DNA from 4 places in the Nocardia sp. NPDC023733 genome. Region 3 is predicted to be linked to each of the others. Evidence: riboswitches for the same ligand, from Rfam matches in the RefSeq annotation. Region 3 holds a riboswitch; each other region holds the start of a gene.

Region 1 (7,055 bases), on a different contig from region 3:
AGACGACAAGTAGCCGCCTCATTCGCAGGCGACTCCATCGCTGTTCCCGTCCAGTCCTGGACGGTAACCGGGCTCGCCGCGAAGGATGGGCGCCGCTCCTGCCGCTCGTGCGGCGGTGCAGTTCTTGTAGTAGACCCCGGCGGGTGACGGCGCCTCGGGCCGGGGCAAATCGACCGTGGGCGGCGGCACGTACGGCGTAGTCGCCGGCGGGGGCGGGGCAATCGGCGTGATGATCGGCGGGGCCGAGGTGACCGTCGTTGTCGGTACCACCACCGTCGGACGCGCCACCGTCGTCGTCACCGTCGCGACCGGTGGCGGCGCAATCGGTGCCGCTGTCTCGACCGAGGTAGGGGGCAAGACCATCGAGGTGGTCGACGATGGGACGACGCGCGTCGTCGAGGTCGACACGATCTTGTCCGGCTCCGATTCGCCGAACACCGCTCCGATTACCGAGAGCCCACACAATCCGAGAACACCGATTCCGACCACCCACGGCCATCGCAGCTTCTTGTCGCGCTGTCTCGGCGGACGAGCCCACGGATCGGGTGGCTGAATCGGTCGCGTCATTATTTCCCCTTAGAAGTACCTGGTAGGTCGGGGGCTTCATCGCGACCGATTCGGGGCTCGTTACCCAATCCGGTGACACGCCAAACGCATTGGTCGAACTTTGCTTCCCGATCAGCCGATCAGCCGATGAGGCAAGGGGTGGCGCCGGTGGGGTCGGGGGTGAGGGGGCGGGTTTCGGGGGTGGGGTTCCAGTGGCCGTTGGTTGGTGCGTAGGTCCAGGTGGGGCCGGTGGTTACCAGGGTGGTGAGGGCGGTGATCAGGCGGTCGATGTCGGCGGGGGTGGTGCCGAGGCCGATGCTGGCGCGGAGGGCGGCGTCGAGGCCGAGACTCGTCAGGAGCGGATGGGCGCAGAAACGGCCGTCGCGCAGGCCGATGGCGTGTTCGGCGGAGAGGTAGGCGGCGACGTGGCCGGGGGTGTAGCCGTCGACGGTGAAGGCGACGATGCCGACGGAGTCGGGGCTGTCGGACCAGATGCGGACGGGTCGCACACCGGGGATCGCGGCGAGGCCGTCGCGCAGCCGGTCGGCCAGGGCGCGTTCGTGAGTGACCAGTTCCTCGGGGTCGAGGGCGGCGAGCGCGTCACAGGCGGCGGCGATGGCGGCCGCGCCGAGGACATTGGGTGAGCCGGCTTCGTGGCGTTGCGGCGCCGGCGCCCACTCTGCTTCCGCCACACCGACATTGCGCACCGCACCGCCACCGGCCAGGTACGGATCGGCCGCGTCGAGCCAGTCGCGCCTGCCGACGAGCACCCCGGATCCGAACGGCGCGTACAGCTTGTGCCCGGAGAAGGCCAGGTAGTCGATGCCGCTCTCGCGCAAGGAGATCCGCCGGTGCGGCGCCAGCTGGGCGGCGTCGACGAGAATCCGCGCACCACACAGATGCGCGATATGGGCCAGCCGCGCCAGCGGCAGCACCTCACCGGTCACATTCGACGCGCCGGTGACGGCGAGCAGAGCCGCCGGCCTGCTGCACAATTCGGCGACGATCCGCTGAATGGTCTCCTCGAGCGTCGCGGCGGCCCGGACAACCCTTCGCCCGTTGCGCGTCCACGGCAGGAAGTTGGCGTGGTGTTCGATATCGAGCACCACCGTCTCCCCCGGCACGCATCCGGCCAGCAGGTTCAGCGAGTCGGTGGTGTTGCGGGTGAACACCACGACCTGGTCGTCGGCGGCGTCGAGGAACCGGGCGACCGAGCCGCGCGAGGCCTCGTAGCACTCGGTGGAGATCCGCGAGGCGTACCCGGCGCCGCGGTGCACGCTGGCGTAGTACGGCAGCAGTTGCGAAATCCGGTCGGTGACCTGGCGCAATGCAGGTGCGCTCGCCGCGTAGTCGAAGTTGGCGTAGGTGCTCGTGCCGCCCTGGACGAGCGGAACGCGCAGGTCGGCACCGGAAACGGCGGCGAGGGCACAGGTGGGGTCGATAACAGCGGTCATGACGAATATCCCGTCGGCTCAGGGACTCACCACGTAGAGAGAGTCCGCGCTTGCCGCGTCCACTTCGGACGTCGGCCTGGTCGTCACCCGGAGCACCCCACCGCGGAGGAGGGTTGCCGACCAGCTAGCCGGGGCTTGTCGCTGGTACTCGTGACCTGGCATCGAGATTGGCAGACGATCCGGGCCGCTGTCAACCACCGATCGAAAGATGTTGCTCGCCACCATGTCTCGATTGCCCCTGGATTGCCCATGCGCCAACAGGCGGCAATCCCGATCATGGACACCCCAAATGATTGAGTCCCCCCACTATTTGCTAGAGTGGCCGCCATGCCTTCGACCACGAACCCCGAACGCGGCCTGGCGCGCTACCCGGTGTACGCGCTCGGCAGGCTCACCAAAGCCATGCACGCCGAGATCGACGTCCCGCTGCGTGACCACTGGGTGCTCACCTTCATCGAGGAGAACGCCGACCTCACCCAGAAGAAAGTCGGCGAGTCACTCGGCATCGACCGCAGCGAGGTGGTCCGCCTGATCGACGCACTGGAGGGCGCGGGCCTGGTCGAACGCACCCGCGACGGCAAGGATCGCCGCAAATACCGGCTGCGTATCACCGAAGCGGGCCGCAAGCAGTGCAAGCGCACCGACAAGCTGATCGCCGAGGCCACCGCTCGCGCCCTCGCCCGGCTCGACGCCGACGAACAGGCCACCCTGCACCGGCTCGCGCTCACCGCACTCGGCGAGACACCCGCGGCGCCCGCCCCGTAGCTGCCGGGCGCGCCCGACAACTCCCGGTACCGTTGGCAACTGGTGACCATCCCGTTTGCCCTCCGGTAACCCGACCGTGAAACAACAGACACCGATGGGGGTCAACCGATGAGAGGTGGACTGAGCACGATGCTCGAGCCACGCACCGAGGGCCCGGCGAACCGGCGGCACGATCCGCTGCTGCGCGCCGATCTGGCCGCGCCGCCACGCACCCTGGTCGACATTCTCACCAGCACTGCCCTGGCCCACCCCGACGCGCCCGCGATCGACGACGGCACGACCGTGCTCAGTTACATGGAGCTGGTCGCCGCGATCGAAGCCAGGATGACCGAGCTCGCCGAGGCCGGGGTCCGCCCGGGCGACCGGGTGGGCGTGCGGATGCCCTCGGGCAGCGCCGCGCTGTACGTCACCATTCTCGCGGTGCTCTACTGCGGTGCCGCCTACGTGCCCGTCGACGCCGACGATCCGGAGGAACGTGCCCGGCTCGTCTTCGGTGAGGCGCGGGTGAGCGCGATCGCGACCGCCGCGGGCATCGAGTCCGACACCGCCGTCGCGGGCAACGGTCACAGCGATCCGCACACCCTGCCCACTCCCGCCGACGATGCCTGGATCATCTTCACCTCCGGTTCCACCGGCACCCCGAAAGGTGTTGCGGTGACCCACCGCAACGCCGCCGCCTTCGTCGACGCCGAGGCCCGGTTGTTCCTGCGCGACGCCCCGATCGGCCCCGGCGACCGTGTGCTGGCAGGCCTGTCGGTGGCGTTCGACGCCTCCTGCGAGGAGATGTGGCTGGCCTGGCGCAACGGCGCCTGCCTCGTTCCCGCCCCGCGCGACCTGGTCCGCACCGGCGCCGACCTCGGGCCGTGGTTGATGCGCCGCGAGATCAGTGTCGTCTCCACAGTGCCGACACTGGCCGCCACGTGGCCCTCGGATGCCCTGGAATCGGTGCGGCTGCTGATCTTCGGTGGCGAGGCCGTGCCGCCGGAGCTGGCCGAACGTCTGGCGGGTGCCGACCGCGAGGTGTGGAACACCTACGGCCCCACCGAGGCGACGGTGGTCGCGTGCGCGGCGCTGCTCACCGGTGAAATGCCGGTGCGCATCGGTCTGCCGCTCGACGGCTGGGACCTCACTGTCGTTGACCCGCAGGGCAATCCGGTACCGACGGGCGAAACCGGTGAACTCGTGATCGGCGGTGTCGGCCTGGCCCGCTACCTCGACCCGGCCAAGGATGCCGAGAAGTACGCACCGCTGCCGTCGCTCGGTTGGGAACGCGCTTATCGCAGTGGCGATCTCGTGCGCAACGACCCCGAGGGCCTGATCTTCCTCGGCCGCGCCGACGATCAGATCAAGATCGGTGGCCGCCGCATCGAACTCGGCGAGATCGACAATGCCCTGCAGCATCTGCCCGGCGTGAGCGGTGCGGCCGCCGCGATCCGGACCACCAAGGCGGGCAACAAGATCCTCGTCGGCTACCTCACCGGCGCCGGACCGGATTTCGACGCAAAACAGGCCAGAAAGATGCTGGCCGAACAACTTCCGGCACCGCTGGTCCCGCGCCTCGCCGTGGTGGCAGACCTGCCGACGCGCACCTCCGGCAAGGTCGACCGCGACGCTCTGCCGTGGCCGTTGCCGAGCACCGACGACACCGCCGACCACGGGCTGAGCGGCACCGCCGCCTGGGTCGCGGGACTGTGGGACGCCATTCTCGGCGCCGAGGTCACCGATCTCGACACCGACTTCTTCGATGTGGGCGGCGGTTCGCTCTCGGCCGCCCAGCTGGTCGGCGCGCTGCGTGAGCGGTATCCGCATGTCACCGTGGCCGATCTCTACGATCATCCGCGCCTTGGTTCGCTGGTGCAGTACCTCGACGGCAGCGCCCCTGTCGCCGCCGTCGACGCGCGGGTGGTTGAACCGACTCCCCTGCGCGCTCAGCTCACCCAAGTACTGGCCACCATCCCGCTCACCACGCTCACCGGGTTGCAGTGGGTCACCTGGCTGGCGGTGGTGTCGGCGATCGCCGGCTGGTCCGGTTCGCTACCGTGGCTGCCCCGGTTGTCGTGGTGGTGGATCGTGCTGGCGTTCGTGCTGTTCATCTCTCCGATCGGCCGGATGACACTGTGCGTTGCGGGTGCCCGCGTGCTGCTCGCCGGGTTGCGCCCCGGCACCTACCCGCGCGGTTCGTGGGTGCATCTTCGCCTGTGGGCGGCCGTGCGGCTCTCGGAAGCCAGTGGCGCCGAAAGTCTTTCGGGCGCACCGCTGATGGTGCCGTTCGCGCGGGCGCTCGGCGCCAAGATCGGCAAGGGCGTCGACCTGCACTCCCTGCCGCCGGTCACCGGCATGCTCGAACTCGGTGACGGCGCGAGCGTGGAACCCGAGGTCGACCTGTCCGGTTACTGGGTCGACGGCGACCGCGTGCACATCGGCGGCATCACCATCGGCGACGGCGCGGTGATCGGCGCCAGGTCGATCCTGCTGCCCGGAACCAAGATCGGTAAGCGGGCCGAGATCGCGCCCGGTTCGGCGGTGTCCGGCAAGGTCAAGGGCGAACAGGAATGGGCGGGCTCACCGGCGGCGAAGACCGGTAAGGCGCCACGTCGCTGGCCCGACCACTCCCCCGAGCGCGCCAGGCACTGGCTGATCGTGTTCGGCCTGTCGTCGATGGCGCTCGCCGCGATGCCGGTGCTCGGCCTGGCCGTCGGCGGCACGTTCATCGCCTGGTGGGTCCGCGAGGAGACCACCATCGGCGCCGCCGCCCTGCGCGGCTTCGCGATCCTGCCGGTCGCCACCCTGCTCAGCCTCGGTGTGTACGCGGTGGCGACGGTGATCGCGGTCCGCCTGCTCGGCATCGGCCTGCGCGAGGGCTACCACCCGGTGCGCAGCCGCACGGGCTGGCAGGTGTGGGCCACCGAACGCCTGCTCGACTCGGCCCGAACCTTCCTGTTCCCGCTGTATGCCAGCCTGCTCACCCCGATCTGGTTGCGGCTGCTCGGCGCGCGGATCGGCAAGAACGTCGAAGCCTCGACGGTGCTGTTGCTGCCCAAGTTCACCGTGGTCGCCGACGGTGCGTTCCTGGCCGACGACACCATGATCGGCAGCTACGAACTCGGCGGCGGCTGGCTGCGCATCGGCGAGGCCAAGGTCGGAAAACGCGCCTTCCTCGGCAATTCCGGGATGACGGCGCCCGGTCGCCGGGTGCCGAAGAACGGGCTCGTCGCGGTGCTGTCGGCGGCGCCGAGCAAGGCGAAGGCCGGGTCGTCGTGGCTGGGCAGCCCGCCCGTGCGGTTGCGGCGCGCGGCCGAATCCTCCGATACCTCTCGCACTTTCGACCCGCCGCTGCGGTTGAAACTCGCGCGCGCGTTCGTGGAGACCTGCCGGCTGATCCCGGTGATGGTGACCTTCGCCATCGGCCTCGGCGTGCTGTTCACCCTGGCCCTGATCGCCCAGCACAGCGACTATCTGGTCGCGGCGCTGCTGTCGGGTCTGGTGCTGATGGTGGCGGGCGCGGTGGCGGGCATGATCGCCGTCGCCGCGAAATGGCTGCTGGTAGGCCGCATCCGGGCCGTGGAGCATCCGCTGTGGAGCTCGTTCGTGTGGCGCAACGAGGTGTCGGACGCCTTCGTCGAGACCGTCGCCGCGCCCTGGTTCGCCCGGGCCGCCACGGGTACCCCGGTGATGAATCTGTGGTTGCGCGGACTCGGTGCCAAGATCGGCCGAGGGGTATGGTGCGAATCCTATTGGCTTCCGGAGGCAGACCTGGTGACACTCGGTGACGGCGCGACCGTGGAACGCGGCTGCGTGGTGCAGACCCACCTGTTCCACGACCGCATCATGTCCATGGACACGGTGACCCTCGACGCCGGCGCGACCCTCGGCCCGCACTGCGTCGCCCTGCCCGCCGCCCACATCGGCGCGGGCGCCACCATCGGACCGGCCTCGCTCGTCATGCGCGGCGACGTGGTTCCGCCCTCGACCCGCTGGTGGGGCAACCCCATCACGCCCTGGGCCAGTTGATGCGCTCGTTCTACGAGGACCCGATCGACGTCTACCTCCCGCAGAACGGCAATCGCGGCTACCGGGTGTCGCGCTACGAGCTGGAGCTGAGCTACAAACCGGCCAGCAATCGGCTGGCCGGGCGCGCGGTGATCATCGCGGTCACCACCGAGGTCCGTTCGTCGTTCACCCTCGACCTGTCCCCCGCGCTCGGGGTGTCGAAGGTGTTCGTCAACGGGTCCAAGTCGGTGAAGTTCAGTCATCAGCGCGGCAAGCTGGCGCTCACCCCGCAGCAGAAGA
Region 2 (7,055 bases), on a different contig from region 3:
TTGTCGTGGGGCGCAACCTGCTCGGGCTCTGGCCTGTGTACGGGGGGCAGGCGGTAGCACTCGCGGGCGTTGTCCTCGAGCACGGCGTGCATGTCGGCGCCGACCACCTGGCAGATCAGGTCGATATCGGCATCCTCGAACGGTCGGCCCGCCCGGGTGCCGGGCAGATCGGAGCCGAACATCAGGGCGCGGGGATTCACGGTGTGGATGCGCCGCAGCGTTTCGGCCACATCCATGTCGACCCGGCCGAAACCGGTGGCCTTCACCCTCGCGCCGCGATCGACCAGATCCAGCAGGTAGGGCAGGCCCTCGGCCGACATCCCGAGGTGGTCGATGGACAGGGCGGGCAGTTTGGAGATCACCGGTTGCAACGATGCGAGCATCTGGCCGTCGATGTAGAGCTCCACGTGCCATCCGGCCAGTTCATGGGCCCGCAAGGCCTGCAATGTCATCTGGGTGATGTCGGCGGCGGCGCGTTTGAGGTTGAACCGGATCGCCCGCACGCCCGCCCGGTCGAGCTCGAGAATCTCCTCGTCACCGGCATCCAGATCCAGCCGGGTGACGCCGACCCACTCCGGACCCAGCTCGCTCAGGGCGGCCTTCAGGTATGTCTGATCGGTCCCTTGGAACGATGCGCTGACAACGGCACCACCGCGAACATCGAAGTGCGCCATCCGCTTTCGATAATCGGCGATCGTGTAGGGCTCCGGCAGGTAGCCCTCGTTCTCGATCAGCGGGAACCGCGGATCGATGATGTGAACATGCGCGTCGAACACTTGTACAGAATGCCTCGAGCTAGGCGGATCGGCCGACTTCGGCCGAGATGACAGGCGAGTACGCGCGGAAAAGGCCGGTGGGCGAGGGTGCTGATCTCGCGTCCACCGGCCTTGTCATCGCTGTTACGCCTTGTGGGGCTCGCTCGCGCGGAGCATGTCTTCGCGTTCCACGACCTTGACGCGCTCGCGGCCTTCGGGTTCGCCGAGGGCGCGTTCGTGGGCGTCGAGGCGGTACCAGCCGGCCCAGGTGGTGAACGGGATGCCTTTGCCCTCGAGGAACTCGGTGACGGCGTCGAGTTCCGGCTTGGGGGCCGGGGTGAAGTTCTTCGCGTCGTCGAGCAGGCAGGCGATGGTCTCGTTGGCGTCGCCCTTGGTGTGGCCGATCAGGCCGACGGGGCCGCGCTTGATCCAGCCGGTGACGTAGGTGGCGGGCATGAAGCGGGCGTTGCCTTCGGCGCTCTCGTCGGCGATCACGCGACCGGCCTCGTTGGGCACGGTGCCTGCCTGATCGTCGAACGGCAGCTGGTTGATGTTCTGCGACAGGTAGCCGACGGCGCGGTACACGGCCTGCACGTCCCACTGCTTGAACTCGCCGGTGCCCTTGACGTTGCCGGTGCCGTCGAGCTGGGTGCGCTCGGTCTTGAGACCGACGACGCGGCCGTTCTCGTCGCCGACGATCTCGGCGGGCGACTCGAAGAAGTGCAGGAACAGCTTGTGCGGGCGATCGCCCTGGTCGCGGATGGCCCACTGCTCGAGGGTGTTGGCGACCATGTCGACCTGCTTGGAGTTGCGGCGCGCGGCCTCGGAACCCTCGTCGTAGTCGATGTCCTCGGGGTCGACGATCACCTCGATGGTGGGCGAGTGGTCGAGTTCACGCAGCTCGAGGGGGGTGAACTTGGCCTGCGCGGGACCGCGACGCCCGAAGACGTGCACCTCCACGGCCTTGTTCTCCTTGAGTCCCTTGTAGACGTTCGGCGGGATCTCGGTGGGCAGCAGCTCGTCGCCGGTCTTGGCGAGCACGCGCGCCACGTCGAGGGCCACGTTGCCGACACCGAGCACGGCGACCTTCTCGGCATCCAGCGGCCACGAACGCGGCACGTCGGGGTGCCCGTCGTACCAGGAGACGAAGTCGGCGGCACCGTAGGAACCGTCGAGATCGATGCCGGGGATCGGCAGCGCGCGGTCGGCGTTGGCGCCGGTGGAGAAGATCACCGCGTCGTAGAACTGACGCAGGTCGTCGAGGGTGATGTCGGTGCCGTAGTCGATGTTGCCGAGCAGGCGCACCTGATCCTTGTCGAGCACCTTGTGCAGGGCGGTGATGATGCCCTTGATGCGCGGGTGGTCGGGCGCCACGCCGTAGCGGATGAGACCGAAGGGCGCGGGCATGCGCTCGTAGAGGTCGATGCTGACCTCGGCATCGGACTTCATCAAGGCGTCGGCGGCGTAGATACCGGCCGGTCCCGCACCCACGATCGCGATGCGAAGCGGGCGAGTCGCTGTCTGTTCGGTCATTGTCTACGCGCACCCTTTGGTCGAGAAACGATGTGACGGCGTCAACTTAGCTTAGGCTAAGTCGCGATCCGGCTGTTGGCAGCTGCCGTCCTCATCGGCGGCAGGCCGTAATCAACGCGATTCTAGCTGCGGTGTTGCGGCTACCCGGCGCGCGGTGTAGCTGTCCGCCCCGGGTCTGTCAGGATTACAACATGAACGAGGAGCAAACTGGCTCGGACGATCAGCCCATCGAGGTCGATCAGACCGACAAGCGGTCCATCGTCCCGTTCGTCGCGGCCGCGGTGATCGCGGTGGTCGTGCTCATCAGCATCGTCGTCGGCGGGCTCCTCGCGCCCGCTGAGAAAAATGTCACAGAGGCCGATCGGCTCGCGGCCGCCGTCACCAATTATATCGACGCGCGCTCGCGCACCGATCAGCGTCCGCCGCCCGGGGTGGCCTGCCCCGGTTTCGACGAGGCGAAATCGGGCCTCACCGAACGGCTCGGCGGCCCGGAATCAGCGGCGACGATCGACAAGAAGGGCTTTGCCAACGCCACCGTGAACGGCAACCGGGCCAAGATCGACGCCACGGTTTCGGTGGGCGGGCAGTCGACGTCGAGCACGTGGAATCTCACCCGGGCCGACGGCGCCTGGCTGGTGTGCACCCCCTGAGGGGTTTGACACGGTGACCAGTGCCGGGGCAATCTCAGATCGCAAGGTCATGAGTACCAGCGCCAAGCCCCGGCTCGCTGGTCGGCAACCCTCCTCCGCGGTGGGGTGCTCCGGGTGACGACCTGGCCGTGTGCTGGACTCCCCGCCACGGCAAGAGCGGATTCACGCAGGAGGATCGACATGAGTTACGCCGGCGACATCACCCCTGAGAAGGCGTGGGAGATTCTGACCGAGCATCCCGACGCGGTGCTGGTCGACGTGCGCACCGAAGGCGAGTGGGCCCACATCGGCATCCCCGACACCAGCTCCATCGAGCGCCCCGCGCACTTCATCGAATGGGTCGACGGCACCGGCGCGCGCAACCCGCGCTTCGGTGAGCAGCTCGAACAGGTCCTCGCCGACCGCCCGGCCGATGCCCCTGTGGTGTTCCTCTGTCGCTCGGGTCAGCGCTCGGCGCATGCGGCGACGGTGGCGACCGCGGCGGGGATCACCCCCTCCTACAACGTGCTCGACGGTTTCGAGGGCGGCCTCGACGCGTTCGGGCAGCGCGGCAGCACCGGCTGGCGCGCCGTCGGCCTGCCGTGGCGCCAGGCATAAGGAGACTCGCATGATCACCGGTGGTTCCTTCGACAAGCCGCTGCCGGAAGGGGTCGGCCCCGCCACCCTCGGCGTGCGCGGTGGCCTGCGCCGTTCCGGATTCGACGAGACGTCCGAGGCGCTGTATCTGACTTCCGGCTTCGTCTACGAGAACGCCGAGGCCGCCGAGGCCGCGTTCACCGGCGATGTCGAGCACTTCGTCTACTCCCGCTTCGGCAACCCGACGGTCGCCATGTTCGAGGAGCGCATCCGCCTGCTCGACGGCGCCGAGGCCGCGTTCGCGACCGCCTCGGGCATGTCGGCGGTCTTCACCGCGCTGGGCGCGCTGCTGAAGGCGGGTGACCGGCTCGTCGCCGCGCGCAGCCTGTTCGGCTCCTGCTTCGTGGTGTGCAACGAGATCCTGCCGCGCTGGGGCATCGAGACCGTCTTCGTCGACGGCGACGACCTCGACCAGTGGGAACAGGCCCTGTCGGTACCCACCCAGGCCGTGTTCTTCGAAACCCCGGCCAACCCGATGCAAACCCTGGTCGACGTGCGCAAGGTCACCGAACTGGCCCACGCCGCGGGCGCGAAAGTGGTGCTGGACAACGTCTTCGCCACCCCGCTGCTGCAGCGGGGGTTCGAACTCGGCGCCGACGTGGTCGTCTACTCCGGCACCAAGCACATCGACGGCCAGGGCCGCGTACTCGGCGGCGCCATCCTCGGCGCCAAGGACTACATCGATGGTCCGGTGAAAACCCTTATGCGCCATACCGGTCCGGCTCTGAGCCCCTTCAACGCCTGGACCTTGCTCAAGGGCTTGGAGACGATGCCGCTGCGCGTGCGTCAATCCACCGAATCGGCGCTGAAGGTCGCCGAATTCCTGGAGACGAACAAGTCGGTCGAATGGGTGAAATACCCGTTCCTGCAGTCACATCCGCAACACGCCTTGGCGCAGGAGCAGATGTCGGGCGGCGGCACCGTCGTCACTTTCGCCCTGCACGGCGACGACGGCAAGAAGCGCGCCTTCGAGGTACTCAACCGTCTGCGCATCATCGACATCTCCAACAACCTCGGCGACGCCAAGACGATGATCACCCACCCGGCCACGACCACTCACCGGGCCATGGGTCCGGATGGCCGCGCCTCGATCGGCCTGTCCGACGGCGTGGTCCGCATCTCGGTCGGCCTGGAAGACATCGAAGACCTCCTGGGCGACCTCGACCACGCCCTCAGCTGATCCGCCGAAACGGCCCGCCGGACTCCCGGCGGGCCGTTTCGGTTTCAGGCCTTGTCGACCTCGCCGTTGGACAGGGCCTTCTGCAGCGAGTTGAAGACCGTCAACCCCTGGCCGACCATGCCGTTGACCAGTTCGCTCACGCCGTCGGGTCCGTTGAGGACGGTGAGGTTGGCGTTGGCGAGGCCGTTGGAGGCCTGGCGGACGATCTCGGGGAGTTGCTCGATGAGCAGCTGGTCGAGGGCGATGCGGTTGTTGGAGGCGGCGGCCTCGGCCTGGATGCGGGTGCGGTCGGCCTCGGCCTCGGCGAGGATACGGACCCGTTCCGCCTCGGCGAGTGCGGGTTTCACGACTTCGGCCTGAAGTTCCTGCTCGCGCAGTTCGGCGTTCTTGCGTGCCTGTTCGGCCTGGGCGGTGAGGACTTCCTGCCGGGCGACGGCGTCGGCGAGCGGACCCGCCTGTGCCGCTTCGGCATTGGCCTTGTCGATATCGCGCTGGTACTGCGCCTTGAGCAGCGAGGTCTCGCGCTCGTATTCCGCGCGGCGGCGCAGCGATTCCTGTTCGGCCTCGGCGGCGCGCTGGGCGGCCTGGGCCTGGGCGATCTGGGCGTCGCGCTGCACGGCCGCGTTGTGCGGGGCGGCGAGGGCTTCGATGTAGCCGAGGTTGCCGTCGTCGATCGACTGGATCTGGAACGAGTCGACCCACAGGCCGATATTGCTCATCTCCACCTTGGACGCGATCAGCACCTCGTCGGCCAGCTTCTGGCGTTCGCGGATGATCTCCTCGACGGTCATCGAGCCGACGATCGAGCGCAGGTGACCGGAGAAGATGCGGCCGGTGAGCACCGACATCTCCTTCTCCTGTTCGGACAGGAAGCGTTGTGCCGCATTGACGATCGACTGGGTGTCGTTGGCGACCTTGAACGCGATCACCGCGCGCACGTCGAGCTGGATGGCCTGCTTGGTGACGCAGCGCTCGCGGATCTCGGATTCGAACATGGCCAGCGACAGGTAGCTGACCTTGCGGAACAGCGGGATCACCCAGGTGCCGCGACCGATGATCACCTTGAACGGCGCGTTGTCCTTGACCTTGGCGCCGCTGACCAGCATGGCCTCGTCGGGATCAGGAACGTGATAGCCCAGCATCTGAGCCTCCCTTGCTTTCAGTTGTCTTGCGGCAGTGGTGGTGTGAGAGGTATCCAGGGCACGACGTCGACGAGCCTGCCCGGATTGACCGCGACGATGAGCACGGTCGCGCCCGCCTCGATCGGTTCGTCGGCGCGCGCGAGATACAGCTCGGTGCCGCCACGAATGGCGACGAGTACTTCGCCGAGGGCGCCCGCGGCGCGGATCGGTGAGGTGATGGTGCCGGTCAGTCCCTGCACCGGGTCGGTCATCGTGGCCAACTCCCTTGTCTCGCACCGGTTGTGCGTCAGCCTACGGAGGGGCGCCTGGCAGCGGGTTGCAAAATCCTTATTGACAGCATCCTGTCAATAATGACAGGATGCTGTCATGACCAAGAAGACAGTTCACGCGGCTGTGTACGACACTCTTTCGGACTGGGAAGTCGGCGCGGCGACGGTCAATATCGCCGACGACTCCTGGCATCGCGAGCCGGGGCGATTCGAGGTGGCGACGGTCGGGCTCACGACCGCGCCCGTCACCACCGCCGGACGCATGCGGGTGACCCCCGACCTGGCCCTGGCCGACATCGACCCGGCCGACAGCGCGATGCTGATCCTGCCCGGCGCCGACCTGTGGGACGCGGGCGACGACCTGGCTCCCTTCGCCCGCAAGGCGCGGGAATTCCTCGCGGCGGGCGTACCGGTCGCGGCGATCTGCGGCGCCACCCTCGGGCTTGCCAAAGAAGGCTTGCTCGACGACCGCCGGCACACCAGCAACGCCGCCGAATACCTTGTCTCCAGCGGCTATTCCGGCGCCGAGCACTATGTCGACGAATCGGCGGTGACCGACGGTGACCTCATCACCGCCGATGCGATGTCGCCGTTCGAGTTCGCGCGTGAGATCTTCGTCCGCCTCGATCTCTTCGAGCCGCAGGTACTCGACGCCTGGTACCAGCTGTTCGGGCAGAAAGACCCCACCGGCTACTTCGCACTTGCCGAAAACGCAGGCGGACAAGCAGATTGAACGAACAACAGCAGCTACTCGACGCGGCCGCGCTCACCGTCTACCGGCTCAACGGCCAATTCCTCGCCCTCGGTGACGAATTGGCCGCACCTGCCGGAATCTCGGTGGCGTGGTGGCAGGTGATGGCGGCGGTGGAACATCAACCGCTGCCGGTCGC
Region 3 (7,055 bases):
ACCGGACGACGTGTACTCGGCGAAATGCCCGACGCGCGAAGTGCTCGACACCATCGCGGGGAAATGGACCGTGCTGATCGTCGACGCGCTCGCCGAAGGCACCCTGCGCTACACCGATCTGCGCCGCCGCATCGACGGCATCTCCCAGAAGATGCTCACCCAGACCCTGCGGCAGCTGGAGGCGGACGGGTTCGTCGATCGCACCGTGTATCCGACGGTGCCGCCGCGCGTCGAGTACGCCCTCACCGATCTCGGTCGCAGCCTGCGCGAGCCGATCACGGCCCTGCGCGAATGGATCGAGACGAACATCAATCGCATCGAGGACGCCAGGCGCCGCACGGCGTAGTCAACGAATCACCCTGTTGCTCAGGCGGTTTCGCTGACGAGCGACTCCGCCCACAGGCTCGCCTCGCCCTTGCTGCCGTAGAGCTCTCCGGCTCGCTGCGGCGTGATCGTCGCCAGTGTTCGCGGCGGCGCGGACGCGGCGTGCGCGGCCAGGATCTTCCCCGACATCGGCGCGATATACGGCGCGGCCTTGATCATGGCCCAGTTGTCGCGCCGCGCGGCGGTCCAGGCGATCGCCTTCGCCGGAATCCGCACCAGCGGGTCGATTACCGGCGGAACGGCGAACCGGCCGAGTGTCCGCATCCACCGCGGCAGGCTCGGGATGCTCGCCAGCGAGAGCAGCCGGCTGCCGATCGCGAAGTGCCAGCCCTTGCTCGGCGGCGTCCACAGCAGGTAGTGCATGCCCTCGACGGCCCGCTCGGTGACACACAGTCGCGGCCGCACCCGGTCGAAATAGGCGCGGACCTCGTCCCGGTTGCGTGGCACGTCGGCAGGCTTGCAGGTCTGCAGCTCGGCGGCGACCGCGCACTCGGCCCAGTAGCGGTCCTCCTCGTCGGGGCTCAGCGGTCCCGGCCCGTACATCTCGTAGGCCTTGAGTACCGAATGCCAGCCGGTGATGTGGATCCACAGCTGGGAGTCGGGGCTGTTGGCGCTGTAGCGCTTGCCGCTCACCGGTTCGATGCCCGTCATCGGTGCGTGCACCCGCATCAGGTGCTCGGCGGCCTGGACGGCGGTCCGCCCGTCACCGACCGCGACCAGCAGGAAGTACGCAAGGGTGTGGTCGAGGCGAGTGGCCGGATTGTCGTAGATGCCGTGGGAGTCGGCCACGGCGGCGGTCAGGAACGGGTCGAAGTGTTCGAGGGTGACCGCGCGCTGGAAACCGATGAGGGCGGTCGGTGCCGCCCAGACTTTCCAGCTGGGGGAGTCCGGCCCGAAGAATCCGTAGTCGTCGCGGCGCAGGGTGGTCGGATCGAAGGCCATGGCACGTGCTCCTTTGCACAGCTGAGGCGAACCTCGCAATGAATACAACGCCACCGTAGCAATCGCTCGTATCGAATACAACGGTTGCGTAGGATTTCTGTGCGCGGCACGCGAGGTATCGTCGTCCGGACGGAAAGGCAGGTGAGGACCGATGACCGCCACGCGCGATCAACGACCGCGCCGCCGCTATGCCCCGCGTCTGCCGCCGGAACAACGCCGCGCGCAACTGCTCGACGCCGCGTTCACCGTGCTCGGCCGGATGGAACTGCACGAACTGAGCATGGAAGCCGTCGCCCAAGCGGCCGGTGTCGGAAAACCGGTGCTGTACACGGTGTTCAAGACCCGTGCCGAACTCGTCGAGGCCCTGCTCGAGCGGGAACGTGAACGTGGGCTCGAGCAGATCGCCGACACCCTGCCGCGGGATCTGCTCGGTGTCGATCCGGTGGCGGCCGCCTCGGCGACGGTCGAGGCGTTCGTCGATGTGGCACTGGCGAATCCGACCCGCTGGCGCCTGATCCTCGCCACCCCGGCCAGTGCGCCCGCCGAATACCGTGCCGCGCTGCGCGATTCCCGCGCCGACATCCTCGATCGGGCGCAAGCACTTGTCCGCGTGGGGATCTCGCTGTCGCCGCGCTGGTCGGACATGGACGCCGAACTGCTGGCGAACTCCACACTCACCGTCGCCGAGATGCTCGGCAGGCTGGCGGTGAGCTCGCCGCAGGAGTACCCGCGCGAACGCCTGCAGGCCTACGTGCGGTCGATCGTCGCGTTGCTCACCGCGTCCTGAGCGCGCTCAGCGGTTTTCGCGGGCCAATCGCATCGTTTCGGTGAGCAGTTTGGACACCGCCGCCGCCTCGGTGAGGAAGCCGTCGTGGCCGTCGCGGGAGTGCACGATCTCCAAACCCGCACAGCCGGGCAGACCTTCGGCCAGCTCGGCCTGAGTATGCAAGGGGTACAGGCGATCCGAGTCGACGCCGCCGACCACGCACGGAACCGGGGTGGACGCGAGCGCGGCGGCCACACCACCGCGGCCGCGGCCCACGTCGTGCCGGTTCATGGCCTCGCTGAGCAGCACATAGGTGGCCGGGTCGAAACGCTGGCCGAGCTTGTCGGCCTGGTGCTCGAGGTAGCTCTGCACCGCGTACCGGCCGCCAGCCCACGGGTCCTCGTCGCCCTGGGCACGATTGGCGAAGCGATGCTCGAGCTCGCCCTCGGTGCGGTAGGTGAGGTGGGCGATGCGCCGGGCCAGGCCCATGCCCGTCATCGGCGCGCGCCCGGTGCCGTGATAGTTGCCGTCCTGCCAGTCCGGATCGGCGGTGATGATGGCCATCTGGGTGGTCTGGGTGCCGATCTGATCGGCGGTGGCGCGTGCGCCGACGGCCAGCACCAGCGCCGCCGACACCCGCTCCGGATGTCCGATGATCCACTCGAGCACTCGCATGCCACCCATCGACCCGCCGACGACGGCACCGAGCCGCTCGATGCCGAGCAGGTCGAGCAACTGTGCCTCGGCGGTCACCTGATCGCGGATGGTCACCCAGGGAAACCGTGCGCCCCAAGGCTTTCCGTCGGGCGCGAGAGACGACGGGCCCGTGCTGCCCTTACAGCCACCGAGCACATTGGTGGCGATCACACACCACTCGTCGGTGTCGATCGGCGCGCCGGGCCCGACCATGCCCTCCCACCAGCCGGGCGCCCCGTCGGGCCCACCGACGACATGCGAGTCGCCGGTGAGCGCGTGTTCGACGAGCACCACATTGTCGAGCGTGGGGGACAGCTCACCCCACCGTTGCACCGCCAGCCGCACATCGGGGACGACCGCGCCGTTCTCCAGCGTCACGTCCCCGATGGCGACCACACCGAGTCGCCCGTCCGGTGGTGGCAGCAGGGCCACCCCGGTGCCGGGACGGGTGATCGGCGATTCGGTGCTCACAGTCACGTCGTCGCCGCCGCGAAACCGGCCCGCAGATCGGCCAGGATGTCGTCGATTCCCTCGATACCCACCGCGAGCCGGACCAGGCCGGGAGTGACTCCGGCGGCCAGTTGCTCCTCCGGTGTCAACTGCGAGTGCGTGGTCGACGCCGGGTGGATCACGAGAGAACGCACATCACCGATGTTAGCCACATGGCTGTGCAGGCTGAGCGCGTCCACGAACTTCTTGCCCGCGTCGACACCGCCTGCCAGCTCGAACGACACGATCGCGCCCGCACCCTTGGGCGCCAACTGCTTGGCCCGCTCGTGCCAGGGCGAGGACTCGAGTCCCGCGTAGTGCACCGCGTCGACACCGGGCTGCGCGGCGACGAACTTCGCCACCTCGACCGCGTTGCTCACGTGCCGTTCCACCCGCAGGCTCAGCGTCTCGATGCCCTGGGCGATGAGGAAGGCGTTGAACGGCGACACCGCCGCACCGAGGTCGCGCAGCAACTGCACGCGGGCCTTGAGCGCGAACGCCGGTGCGCCGAGATCGGCGAACACCGCACCGTGGTAGCTCGGATCGGGCTCGGTGAAGCCGGGGAACCGGGCGTTGCCCTCGGCGTCCTGCACGGTCCAGTCGAAGGTGCCGCCGTCGACGATCACGCCCGCCACCGCGGCGCCGTGACCACCGAGGTACTTCGTGGCCGAGTGCACCACGATGTCGGCGCCGTGGGCGAGCGGCTGGATCAGGTACGGCGTGGCGACGGTGTTGTCGACGATCAGCGGCAGCCCGTTCTCGTGGGCGACACCGGCGATACCGGGGATGTCGAACACCGCGCTGCTCGGGTTGGCGATGGTCTCGCCGTAGAACGCCTTGGTGTTGGGGCGGATCGCGGCCTGCCACTGCGCGAGGTCGTCGGGGTCCTCGACGAACGACACCTCGATGCCGAGCTTGGGCAGCGAGTAGTGGAAGAGGTTGTAGGTGCCGCCGTAGAGGTGCGGGCTGGACACGATGTGGTCACCGGCGCCCGCCAGATTCAGGATGGCGTAGGTCTCGGCCGCCTGGCCCGAGGCCACCAGCAGCGCCGCGACGCCGCCTTCGAGGGCGGCGACCCGCTGCTCCACCGCGTCCTGGGTGGGGTTCATGATCCGGGTGTAGATGTTGCCCGGTTCGGCGAGCCCGAACAGCGCGGCGGCGTGCTCGGTGTCGCGGAAGGTGTAGGAGGTGGTCTGGTAGATCGGCAGTGCCCGCGCGTTGGTGGTCGCGTCGGGGGCCTGGCCCGCGTGGATCTGCTTGGTCTCGAACGACCAGTTCTCGGGCAGGGCGGCGTCGGTCATGGTCAATGCTCCAGGGGTTGTGCGTCAGGGTTCAGCTGGGGCGGATCGACTGACAACAACACATGGGGTCCTCCTGAAATGCGCGCTTGCTCCCGACCTTCGGGAGCCCGGTCATCACCCGGAGCACCCCACCGCAGCTGGAGGGTTGCCGACCAGCGAGCCGGGGCTTCGCGCTGGTACTCATGACCTTGGACGACATGTTAACCGGACATCGCGCCGGTGGGGAAACTTCCCCCGCGTTTCCTGCCTCACATCACCGCGCCGCCGGTGCGGCGAAGCCTGGCGTGTCGTCGGCCGGTGCGCCGCAGACCTGCCGCAACCCGTGATACGCGCGCAGGATCGCGTCGCGGGTGACCCGCACCGCCGCCTCCGGCGAGGTGGGCAGTACGTGATCGGTGTCGGCGACCGCGAGGTGACACAGCGTCTGCCACGTGCCCGCGACCAGTTTCACCAGAAAGTCGTCGGGTGTGGTCCCCATCCGGCGGGCCAGCTCCTCGCACACCGCCACGTTCTTCTTCTCCGCGTATTCCAGGGCCCGCGCGTTGACCGCCTGGCTGGCCCGCATGATCCGCTGCGTCTGCAGGAACTGGTGCAGGAACCGCAGACCGTCGGCATCGGCCTCGGACTCGACAACCTGGAGGTAGGCGCCGCACAGCGCTCGCAGTTCGTTGCCGGTATCGGGCTGACCGCGCAGCGCGACGGCGACGGCGTGGCCGAAGTCGTCGATCGGGGCGAGCACGATGTCCTCCTTGAGCGCGAAGTACCGGTTGACGGTGCGGGGGGATACGTCGGCCCCGGCGGCGATCTGCTCGACGGTGGTCGCGTCGAAGCCCTGTGTATCGCACAGGTCGAGTCCGATCGCGACGATCGCGGCCCTGGTCTGCGCCTTCTTGCGCTCGCGCAGGCTCGGCGGAGCCGGCCGGTCGGAGGCGGTCGGAGTGGTCGAGTCGAGCATTTCGCCAGCTTAGCGTCTCAGCGCGACCACCTGTCGCAACCTGCCAAGTGGCGCGTTCGGACAAATTTATCTTGACGCCAATTGTCGTACGGTGCCAGGATTGGCCGACGCATGCCGAGCGATGAGGAGCCCAGGTGACCGGCACCGAACTGAAACCCGAAGATGCTGCAGCACCGGCGAATTCGATGCGATGGTGGGCGCTCGTCGTGCTCTCCGCCGCGCAGCTGATGGTGGTGCTCGATGCCACCGTCATCACCATCGCGCTGCCGTACGCCCAGCGCGACCTCGCCATCACCGACGGCGACAAACAATGGGCCATCACCGCCTACACGCTGATCTTCGGCGGGCTGCTGCTGCTCGGCGGGCGGATGGCCGACTACCTGGGCCGCCGCCGCATCTTCCTGGTCGGCCTCGTCGGTTTCGCCGTCGCCTCGGCGCTGGCGGGCCTGGCGCAGAACACCGTGCAGTTGTTCCTCGGCCGCGGACTCCAGGGTGCGTTCGCCGCCCTGCTCGCGCCCGCGGCGCTGTCGCTGCTGTCGGTGATCTTCACCGATGTGCGCGAGCGGGCCCGCGCGTTCGCGGTATTCGCCGGGATCACCGCCGGTGGGGTGGCGTTCGGGCTGATCGTCGGCGGCGCGCTCACCGAGTTCGCGTCCTGGCGGTGGACGTTGCTGATCAACACCCCGATCGCCCTCGTCGCGGTGGCCGGCGCGCTCGCCGTGATCGCCCGCGACATCCCCGCACCGCGCACCGGCGGCTACGACCTGCCCGGCGCCGTCACCGTGACTCTCGGCCTGGTCGCGATCGTCTACGGATTCAGCCGGGCCGCCGAGCACGGCTGGCTGTCGCCGAGCACGTTCGGACTGCTCGGTGCCGGTTCCGCGTTGCTCCTGGCCTTCGTCGTCATCGAGGCACGATCGACGAATCCGCTGCTGCCCCTTCGCATTCCCGGGGAGATCAACCGCGGCGGCGCTTTGCTCACCGCGCTGCTGATCCCCATCGCGATGTTCGCCATGTTCCTGTTCCTCAGCTTCTACTACCAGAACACCCTCGGATATTCGCCGCTCGAGGCGGGCATCGCGTTCCTGCCGTTCCCGATCGGCATCGGCATCGCGGCGGGCATCACCAGTTCGCTGCTGCCCAAGTTCGGCCCGCGCCCGGTGATGGTGGTCGGCGCCCTGCTCGGAGTGGTCGGGCTGGTCTGGCTGGCGCAGCTGAGTTACGGCGACGGTTACGCGCTGAGCGTGCTGCCCGCCCAGGTGGTGATGGCCTTCGGTATGGGCCCGCTGTTCGTCGGTATGCAGGCCGTCGCGCTGCACCAGGTGCGCGCCGAGGATTCCGGTGTCGCCAGCGCCCTGCTCAATGCCGCCCAGCAGGTCGGCGGCGCGGTGGGCACCGCACTGCTCACCACGCTGTCGGTGCAGGCCGCCGAGCACTACGTCGCCGAGCACCCCACCGTCGACCATCTCGTCGAACGCGCCTCGATCTACAGCTACGACGTCGCCTTCTACGTCGGAGCGGG
Region 4 (7,055 bases), on a different contig from region 3:
GTGAGCGAGTCCACGATCTGCCGGGTCACGTAGATGGTCTGATTGCTCCCGGCCTGGGCGGGATCCGAGCACGACGGTGCCTGCGAGAGCCCGTAGCGCAGGGTGCCACCGGGTTGTGGGGGACCGGCTTGTCCGCCGCCGACGGTGTCACCGCCGCCGCAGGCGACCACCGTCGTGGTGGCGGCGAGAACACCGGCGAACGCGGCGATGCGATGTCGAATCACGAAACAACTCCAGCGAATTCACGGCCTGCGGCCAGGGGACGGCTCGGGATGCGGTGGCGCAACTCCGGCGCCACCTCGGCCTGGAACAGTTCGAGACTGTCCAGATAGTCGGACTCGGCTCGGCCCTCACGATCGGCGGACAGGTGGATCACCTCGTGCCCGAACTGCTCGTGGTACCGGCCGACCTTGTCGATCACCTGTTCCGGGCTGCCCACCAGGGCGGAGGAACGGGCGACGAAATCCTCGACGGTCTCGAAGACCACCGGATTGCCCACCTGCCGCTGCAACGCGGTCCGCGCCTCGTAGAGCGGGCGATATACCTCGACGGCCTCCTGGGACGTCCGCGCCACGTGCAGACCGGCCGTGCCCGCGCCGACCAGGGCGTCGGCGGGGTCGCGACCGTAGTCCACCCAGCGCTGCCGGTAGTGGTGGATCAGTTCGGCGTACGGCTCGATCGGGTGCGTGACGTTCGCCGAGAACACCGGGTCACCGTGACGCGCGGCCAGTTCCACCGATTCCCGGCTCGTCGCGCTGCCGTGCCAGATCCGCAACTTCGGCTGCAAGGGGCGCGGCAATGCTCGTGCGTCGGTGAGCGGCGGCCGGAAACGGCCCGACCACGTCACTTCGTCGCGGTTCCACAGTGCTCGCAGCAGTTCGTATCCTTCGCGGTTGCGGTCCCACTGGTCCTCGGTCGTCACGTGGTAGAGCTGCGCCTGGGCGGTGCCGTTGCCCTTGCCGATGATCAGTTCGAGCCGCCCGTCGGACAGGTTGTCGAGCGTGGCGTAGTCCTCGAAGGCGCGCACCGGGTCGAGCAGGCTCAAGGTGGTGACTGCGGTGAACAGGGTGATCCGCGAGGTGACCGCCGCCAAATGGCTGAGCACCACCGGGGGAGCGGCGGACAGGAATGGGTCTTCGTGCCGTTCGCCGACCGCGAACCCGTCGAAGCCCAATTCCTCGGCGCGCCTGGCTTGTTCGACAACCTCACGGAAACGATCACGGGTGCTCGGCACAACGCCGGTCACCGGATCGGGAACCCGGGTGATCAGCGTCATGAGCAGGAATTTCATCGATCTCCTCCATCGAACCCGGCAGAAGCACCCACACCCGGACAGACGGGCGGGTTGCTGCGACGTCGTAGAGCCAGGTCTCTCAGTCGCTCTGGATGGTGTGCCCGCTGCCGAAGCGTCGAGCCGGATCAGCATGTGGCACAGCTGTGATGGCGCACAACGGTAGAAATCAGCGTGAGCGCAGCGGTTGGAATCGGGTGCTGGTGCGGGCACAATCGCCGACGTCGGGCCCGGTCGACCCACCCCTGGCCCCCGCTGTGGCGGTACGCGACGCGCCGAATACTCGGTCACTTCACCTGCGGTGATTCACCGGGTTTCGGGAGTAATCTCGGCCTTCTCAGCGTCGATGAGGAGTTCGCCGTGACTGTTGCGCGTCGTCTGACCACACTGACCTCGCTGACGGCCTGCGCCGCCGCCGTGCTGCTGGCCGCCCCCGTCGCCGCCGATCCACCGGTGCGGCCGGCCGTCACCCGCGACGCCCCGGCCACACCCACCGCCGGCCCCGGAGATCTCCTCGCCGCCTACCAGACGGTCGTCGAAACCCTCGAGGCCCTCGGCATCCAGCCATTCCTGTACCCGACGGTCGCCGCGAACTGTTCCGGCGACGGTTTCGGCCTGGTCCCGGCCGTCGCGGGTGCGGTTCCCGGCCCGTGGCCGACGAACACCCTCCCGATCCCCGGACTCGACCTCACGGCCGTGAAGTCAGGCCAGACGCTGTTCACGTTCCTCCCGTACGGCCTGGAACCGGACACGGCCGCCACCAAGACTTCCGGTATGCAGGTGGCCTGGCTCAACCTCAGCACCGGCCGGGGCGGGATGGCCTCGATGGGGACGATCGCCGACATCGTCCGGGCGATGGTGCCGCCCGAGGTTCCCGCCGAACTCCGGCCGCTCGCCGAGAACGTCATCCGCGATTTCCTGCGCACCGCCATCCCCGTCGGTGGTGTGCGCGCCGTCCCTGTCGACACCGGGAAGGGCACTGTCCTCGCCGCCGTCTTCGGTACCACCGACAACGCGGGCCGCTCGTGCTTCTTCTTCCCGACCGTCGGGATCACCGAGGTCGCCTGATCCGGTTTCGGCGAGGGCGCACCGTTCGGCAGCGCACGGCTTTGCCGTTGTCCGGTGGCCGCACCGAGCGGGGTGGAATACCTGGGCCGCGCGGGTCAGCCGTGACGAGCGAGCGGTGTTTCCGGTGCGACAAGGGGACGCTGCTTCCAGCGCAGCCGCCCGGTGCGATGCAGGCGGTGCGAGCGGGCCCACAGGGTGAGGTAGTAGCCGACGGAAACCGGATGGGCCAGTGCCGAGCCGAGGTCGGCGCCGGTGGGTGGGCGCCGGGTTTCGACGGCTCGGGCCATGAGCCGACCGGTGACGGCGGCGAGGTAGCCGAGCAGACCAGCCCGGCGCACCCGGCCACGACCGACGAGAACCGCCAGCGGCGGAACCCAATAGGCAAGGGCGGCAAGGACACCGATGGCCGCGCCGGTGTCGACCCGGCCGCCGTAGGCCGACCACAACCAGCGGGTGTAGCCGCCGGCGAGGTCGTCGGCGCCGGTGTACATGCGGGTGCGGGCGGCGGGCCCGGCGGTGACGAGCGCGGTCCGATGACCCGCCCGCCGCAGCGCCCGCGCGAGATCGAGATCCTCGGTGGCGCTGGCCGCCACACCGGCGTGACCCCCACCCTCCCGGTACGCCGCGGCGTCGACGGCGAGGAACTGCCCGCACGCCACCGCCGTCGACGGCCGCAAGCTGTGATTGGCCGGACCCACCGGAAGCGTCGACGCCCACGACCAGGCCAGCAGCGGCTGAACCAGCTGCTCGGCGACCGAACCCGAATCCTGGGTCGGCCACGCCGACACCAAACCCGCGCCGCGCTTGCGCAATTCGGTCACCGCGGCGGCGATCGCCTGCGGTTGGAGGCGCACATCGGCGTCGACGAAGACCAGTGCCGCCGCATCGGTCCTGGCGGCCAGCCGCGCACAGGCGGCGGCCTTTCCGGTCCATCCCGGGGCGGGGTGGGCGGCCGAGCGGAGCACGGTGAATCGTTCGTCGCCGCCGATCGCGGCGAGTGCGGCCTCGTAGGTGCCGTCGGTGGAGGCATCGTCGAGGATCAGCACTCGCAGCCGCGGTACCCCGGTCTGGGCGCGCAGATCGGCGATGAGGTCGGGCAGCCGCAGGGCTTCGTCACGGGCGGGAACGCACACGGTGACCGGTTCGATCACTCCCGACACCTGCCGGGGCAGTGTGCGCAGGGTGGCGAGGTTGTAGGCGGCGGTGCCGGCGCCGAGCACGGCGAGACCGGTGCCCGCCCAGGTCAGGTAGCGTCCCGCCGCGCCCATGTCAGCGGCCTAGCCTGCGCTGGGTGATCTCGCGCCACATCTCCGAGGGCGAGAAGTTGGGCCGCGGCGCGTTCGGCGGGCGCGGGTTGCGGTCGCGGTAGGCGAGACCGGCGATCATCGCGGCCACGGCCAGGGTGATGCCGCCCATGATGCCTGCCCAGCCGGCGAACGAGCGGGTGTTGGGGTCGGCGTATTTGACCTCGGCGCGCAGGGTCGAGGACTCACCGGCGGGCAGCTTCCACGACACGGTGTTGTCGCCCTCACGGGTGCCGTTGGTCTTGGCGACACGCGACGGGAACGCGATGGAGAACTGCACGTCCGACCCGTGCGGCGGCACCGACTCGAGGTCGACGCGGCCGGTGAGGCTCACCAGGTCGCCGTTGCGTTTGAACTCGAGGGTGAACATGCCCTGGGTCTGATCCGACAGGCTGCCGAGCTGGCCGACCTCGCCGAAGGTCAGATCGTCGAAGAACACCTGCGTGCCGACGTAACCGTCCTGGTTGTACGGGTCGACGCGCACCTTGGCGGCCAGCGATTCGGGCGCCTTCAGCTGCGGGCCCTTGTCGTCGGGGCCCTGCGGGGCCACGGCGGCGACGATCCGTCCCGATACCCGGTCGTTGGACGACACCCCCATCGACACCTGCACCCGCAGGCATCCGGTCAGCGCGGGCACCAGCAGTGCCAGCAGAACGGCGACCGCCGCGACGCGCCGGGCGGGCCCGGAACGGCGCGAGGGCGAAGGCATGTCGGCGACGAGACTCGGCTGCACGGTTGACATCGTGCCAGGCTCGGGCCGCAGAACCCACACGACGGGCCCAACCGCCTCCCACCACCCGCTGCGATCAGGGGTTTCGCCACCGTGCGGCAGCCTGGCGAGCCAACGGGATTCCGAGCAGTCCCATCCCGGCGAAACCCCAGGCCGCCGAGGCGGGAAGACCGAGGAACACCGCGTGCGCGAGGGCCGAGCCGAGCCAGGTCCACGCGAACACCGCGAGCGGCACCGCCACCGACGGGTCGTGGGCGCGGGGGAGCAGCCTGTCGAGTGCGGTGAGCAGCGCCGCCATCACCGATGCGACGAGCATCCAGCCCAGATAATTGGTGTAGGGGATCTGCGCCAGCCCCGGCAGACCGGCGTCGGTGACCGACCACATCCACTGCCCGTCGGCGACCATCTGCGGATCGAGAAACAGATCCCATCCCACCGCCCCGACAACAAGCAGCGCGGCACGTTTGACGCGGGCTCGCGCGGTGACCCTGTCCGTCCCGGCGGCTCCCGCTCCGAGGCCACCGGTGCTTGCCGCATCGATCCCGGCGAGCAGGCCCGCGACGACCCAGATCGGATACAGCCCGCCGGTCCATGCCAGCGGCACCACCAGCGGCACGTCCGCGAGCGCGGGCCCGAGCCGATCCGCCGCGTACACGTAGGCACCGTAGGGCACCCCCGTCGCCGTCCCCACGATCTCGGACCCGAGTCCTATCCCGGAGACGATGACGAAAAACCCTGCTGCCCACCGCCACCCACGAGTAGTTACCGCATGCAGCAGCGCGGTCGACACCGACAACACCACCACGGCCACCGTGACCCGATCCCGCGCCACCCCCGCACTCAACGGATAGGCGATCTGTACGAGCACCAGCGCCACCGCCGCGAACGCTGGGATCATCCGCTGACGACGGACACCAACCCATTCCTGGGCAGTGGCTGCGATTCGGCCGAGCGTGCGGCTGGTAGTCACGACCTCTGCCGTTCGGTCTCGGTGTCACACGGCGGCGATTCGCGGGCGTCCCGGGGACGGCTGCTCCACGGGGCACGCGGATCGGGCGCTGTCATCGCCTGCGCGACAAGGGGAATCGGCGGGTGCGTCGGTCGCCGAGTACCAGGCGGGCGGCACTGCGTCCGCTGGCTCCTGACACCCCGCCACCCGGGTGGGTGGACGCGCCCGTGAGGTACAGACCTGGCGCACCGGGCACCCGTTGACCCGACAGCTCCGGCAGCGGCCGCCACAGCATCATCTGGTCCAGCGACATCTCCACGTGCATCACATTGCCGCCGCGCAGGCCCATCTCCCGTTCCAGGTCGACCGGGGTCTGCACGAAAAGACGCAACACCGAATCGGCGAATCCCGGTGCGTACCTGTCGACTTCGGCGATGATCCGGTCGGCCTCGCGATCGGCGTGCGCCGACCAATCGCTCCCGTCGGCCAGCTCGTAGGGATGCCACTGCGCCCACAGCGACAGCTGGTGTTCACCGGGTGGGGCGATGGACGGGTCGAGTGCGCTGAAACTCATCGCCAGCACCACCGGCCGTGGCGGCAGTTCACCGGCCGAGGCAGCGCCGTGCGCCGCCCGCAACTGCCTGCGATCGGACACGAGGAACTGCAGACCGTGTGCGGACTCCGCGGCCGATGCGCCGGGGTAGGACGGCAGCCGGTCGGTGGCCAGGCGCACCACCATGCCGATGCCGGGCCCGACCCGGATGCGGCGCTGCCAGTCGTCGAGCACCGCCTCGTCGAAACCGCCCGCACGCAACAGGTCGAGGGTGGCGAGGATGTGCGAGCCCGCGATCACGGTGTCGGCGTGCAGCTCACGCCCCGATTCCGTGCGCACCTGCCACCCGCGCCCCGACCGCCGCAGCTCCGTGACGGCATCACCGGTGTGGACTTCACCGCCGTCGGCACGCAACCGCGCGATCAGCGCCGCGCTGAGCGCCCCACTTCCCCCCACGGCCCGCCCGGGTGGCAAAGTGTGCATGAGCGCGGCGAAGCCGGCCATCGGCGCGGTCCCCGGTTCCGACATCGGTGGGCCCGACTGCGCACCGAACCACGCCAGCGACGCCTTGAGCCGTTCGTCGTCGAACCAGTAGTCGAGCAGCGCGTCACCGGTCTGCAGAAACTCCCGCGACAGCGCCGACCCGCCGTCGCGCGCGTCCAGCCCCCAGAACGCGCGAACCAGCCTCCCCGGCGTCGGCGGACCACCGAACGCCCGCATCACCCGCGCGCTTCGCTCACCCCACACCTCGACGAAACGGCGATAGGCCTCGGCATCGTTCGTCCCACAAGCCGCCGCGATCGACGCGCACGTGGCGTCGAGATCGCGGTGGAAGACGATCGGTGGGCGTCCACCGTCGGACGGCGTGAAGCCCCACGGATCACAGTCGAGATAGCGCAACCCGAACCGCTCGAGCTCGAGTTCCTCGATGATCCCGGTGTGCCGGACCATGATGTGCGCCGAGGAACCGCGATCCACAAGGTGGCCAGGAAACCGTTCGACCGTCGACACCGCACCGCCTGGCACCGTGTCTCGTTCGAGCACCTGGACCCGCTGCCCGGCCCGCGCCAGATAGCAGGCGGCGACCAGCGCGTTGTGCCCCGATCCGACGACGACCGTTGTTTCGCTACGGCTCACGCCCGTTCGCCCGCCGGTGGCAT

The links. Region 3 has a riboswitch for S-adenosylmethionine ahead of AB0F86_RS21200 (bifunctional o-acetylhomoserine/o-acetylserine sulfhydrylase). Riboswitches for the same ligand answer to the same signal wherever they lie in the genome.
Region 1: it holds a riboswitch for S-adenosylmethionine, as region 3 does, so the genes downstream of both, AB0F86_RS29075 (aminotransferase class V-fold PLP-dependent enzyme) here and AB0F86_RS21200 (bifunctional o-acetylhomoserine/o-acetylserine sulfhydrylase) in region 3, are expected to answer to the same signal.
Region 2: it holds a riboswitch for S-adenosylmethionine, as region 3 does, so the genes downstream of both, AB0F86_RS20005 (rhodanese-like domain-containing protein) here and AB0F86_RS21200 (bifunctional o-acetylhomoserine/o-acetylserine sulfhydrylase) in region 3, are expected to answer to the same signal.
Region 4: it holds a riboswitch for S-adenosylmethionine, as region 3 does, so the genes downstream of both, AB0F86_RS25300 (LLM class flavin-dependent oxidoreductase) here and AB0F86_RS21200 (bifunctional o-acetylhomoserine/o-acetylserine sulfhydrylase) in region 3, are expected to answer to the same signal.

What each region holds. Positions count from the first base shown of each region.
Region 1 is NZ_JBFAAN010000012.1:60,678-67,732, forward strand. It holds gene AB0F86_RS29060 (hypothetical protein) at 1-13, shown strand, start outside; gene AB0F86_RS29065 (excalibur calcium-binding domain-containing protein) at 19-300, opposite strand; gene AB0F86_RS29070 (hypothetical protein) at 227-553, shown strand; gene AB0F86_RS29075 (aminotransferase class V-fold PLP-dependent enzyme) at 687-2,000, opposite strand; SAM riboswitch class IV at 2,042-2,156, opposite strand; gene AB0F86_RS29080 (MarR family transcriptional regulator) at 2,328-2,765, shown strand; gene AB0F86_RS29085 (Pls/PosA family non-ribosomal peptide synthetase) at 2,895-6,776, shown strand; gene AB0F86_RS29090 (M1 family metallopeptidase) at 6,776-7,055, shown strand, end outside.
Region 2 is NZ_JBFAAN010000004.1:324,230-331,284, reverse strand. It holds gene AB0F86_RS20020 (amidohydrolase family protein) at 1-776, opposite strand, end outside; gene AB0F86_RS20015 (FAD-dependent oxidoreductase) at 900-2,288, opposite strand; gene AB0F86_RS20010 (hypothetical protein) at 2,480-2,938, shown strand; SAM riboswitch class IV at 2,984-3,101, shown strand; gene AB0F86_RS20005 (rhodanese-like domain-containing protein) at 3,119-3,535, shown strand; gene AB0F86_RS20000 (O-succinylhomoserine sulfhydrylase) at 3,546-4,754, shown strand; gene AB0F86_RS19995 (flotillin family protein) at 4,799-5,896, opposite strand; gene AB0F86_RS19990 (hypothetical protein) at 5,914-6,147, opposite strand; gene AB0F86_RS19985 (DJ-1/PfpI family protein) at 6,263-6,898, shown strand; gene AB0F86_RS19980 (MarR family winged helix-turn-helix transcriptional regulator) at 6,895-7,055, shown strand, end outside.
Region 3 is NZ_JBFAAN010000005.1:202,153-209,207, forward strand. It holds gene AB0F86_RS21180 (helix-turn-helix domain-containing protein) at 1-346, shown strand, start outside; gene AB0F86_RS21185 (oxygenase MpaB family protein) at 367-1,326, opposite strand; gene AB0F86_RS21190 (TetR/AcrR family transcriptional regulator) at 1,478-2,113, shown strand; gene AB0F86_RS21195 (homoserine O-acetyltransferase) at 2,120-3,265, opposite strand; gene AB0F86_RS21200 (bifunctional o-acetylhomoserine/o-acetylserine sulfhydrylase) at 3,262-4,578, opposite strand; SAM riboswitch class IV at 4,656-4,766, opposite strand; gene AB0F86_RS21205 (TetR family transcriptional regulator) at 4,832-5,533, opposite strand; gene AB0F86_RS21210 (MFS transporter) at 5,668-7,055, shown strand, end outside.
Region 4 is NZ_JBFAAN010000008.1:83,656-90,710, reverse strand. It holds gene AB0F86_RS25305 (ABC transporter substrate-binding protein) at 1-170, opposite strand, end outside; gene AB0F86_RS25300 (LLM class flavin-dependent oxidoreductase) at 221-1,291, opposite strand; SAM riboswitch class I at 1,298-1,393, opposite strand; gene AB0F86_RS25295 (hypothetical protein) at 1,652-2,359, shown strand; gene AB0F86_RS25290 (glycosyltransferase) at 2,455-3,627, opposite strand; gene AB0F86_RS25285 (DUF3153 domain-containing protein) at 3,629-4,372, opposite strand; gene AB0F86_RS25280 (carotenoid biosynthesis protein) at 4,470-5,291, opposite strand; gene AB0F86_RS25275 (NAD(P)/FAD-dependent oxidoreductase) at 5,455-7,032, opposite strand; gene AB0F86_RS25270 (N-acetyltransferase) at 7,029-7,055, opposite strand, start outside.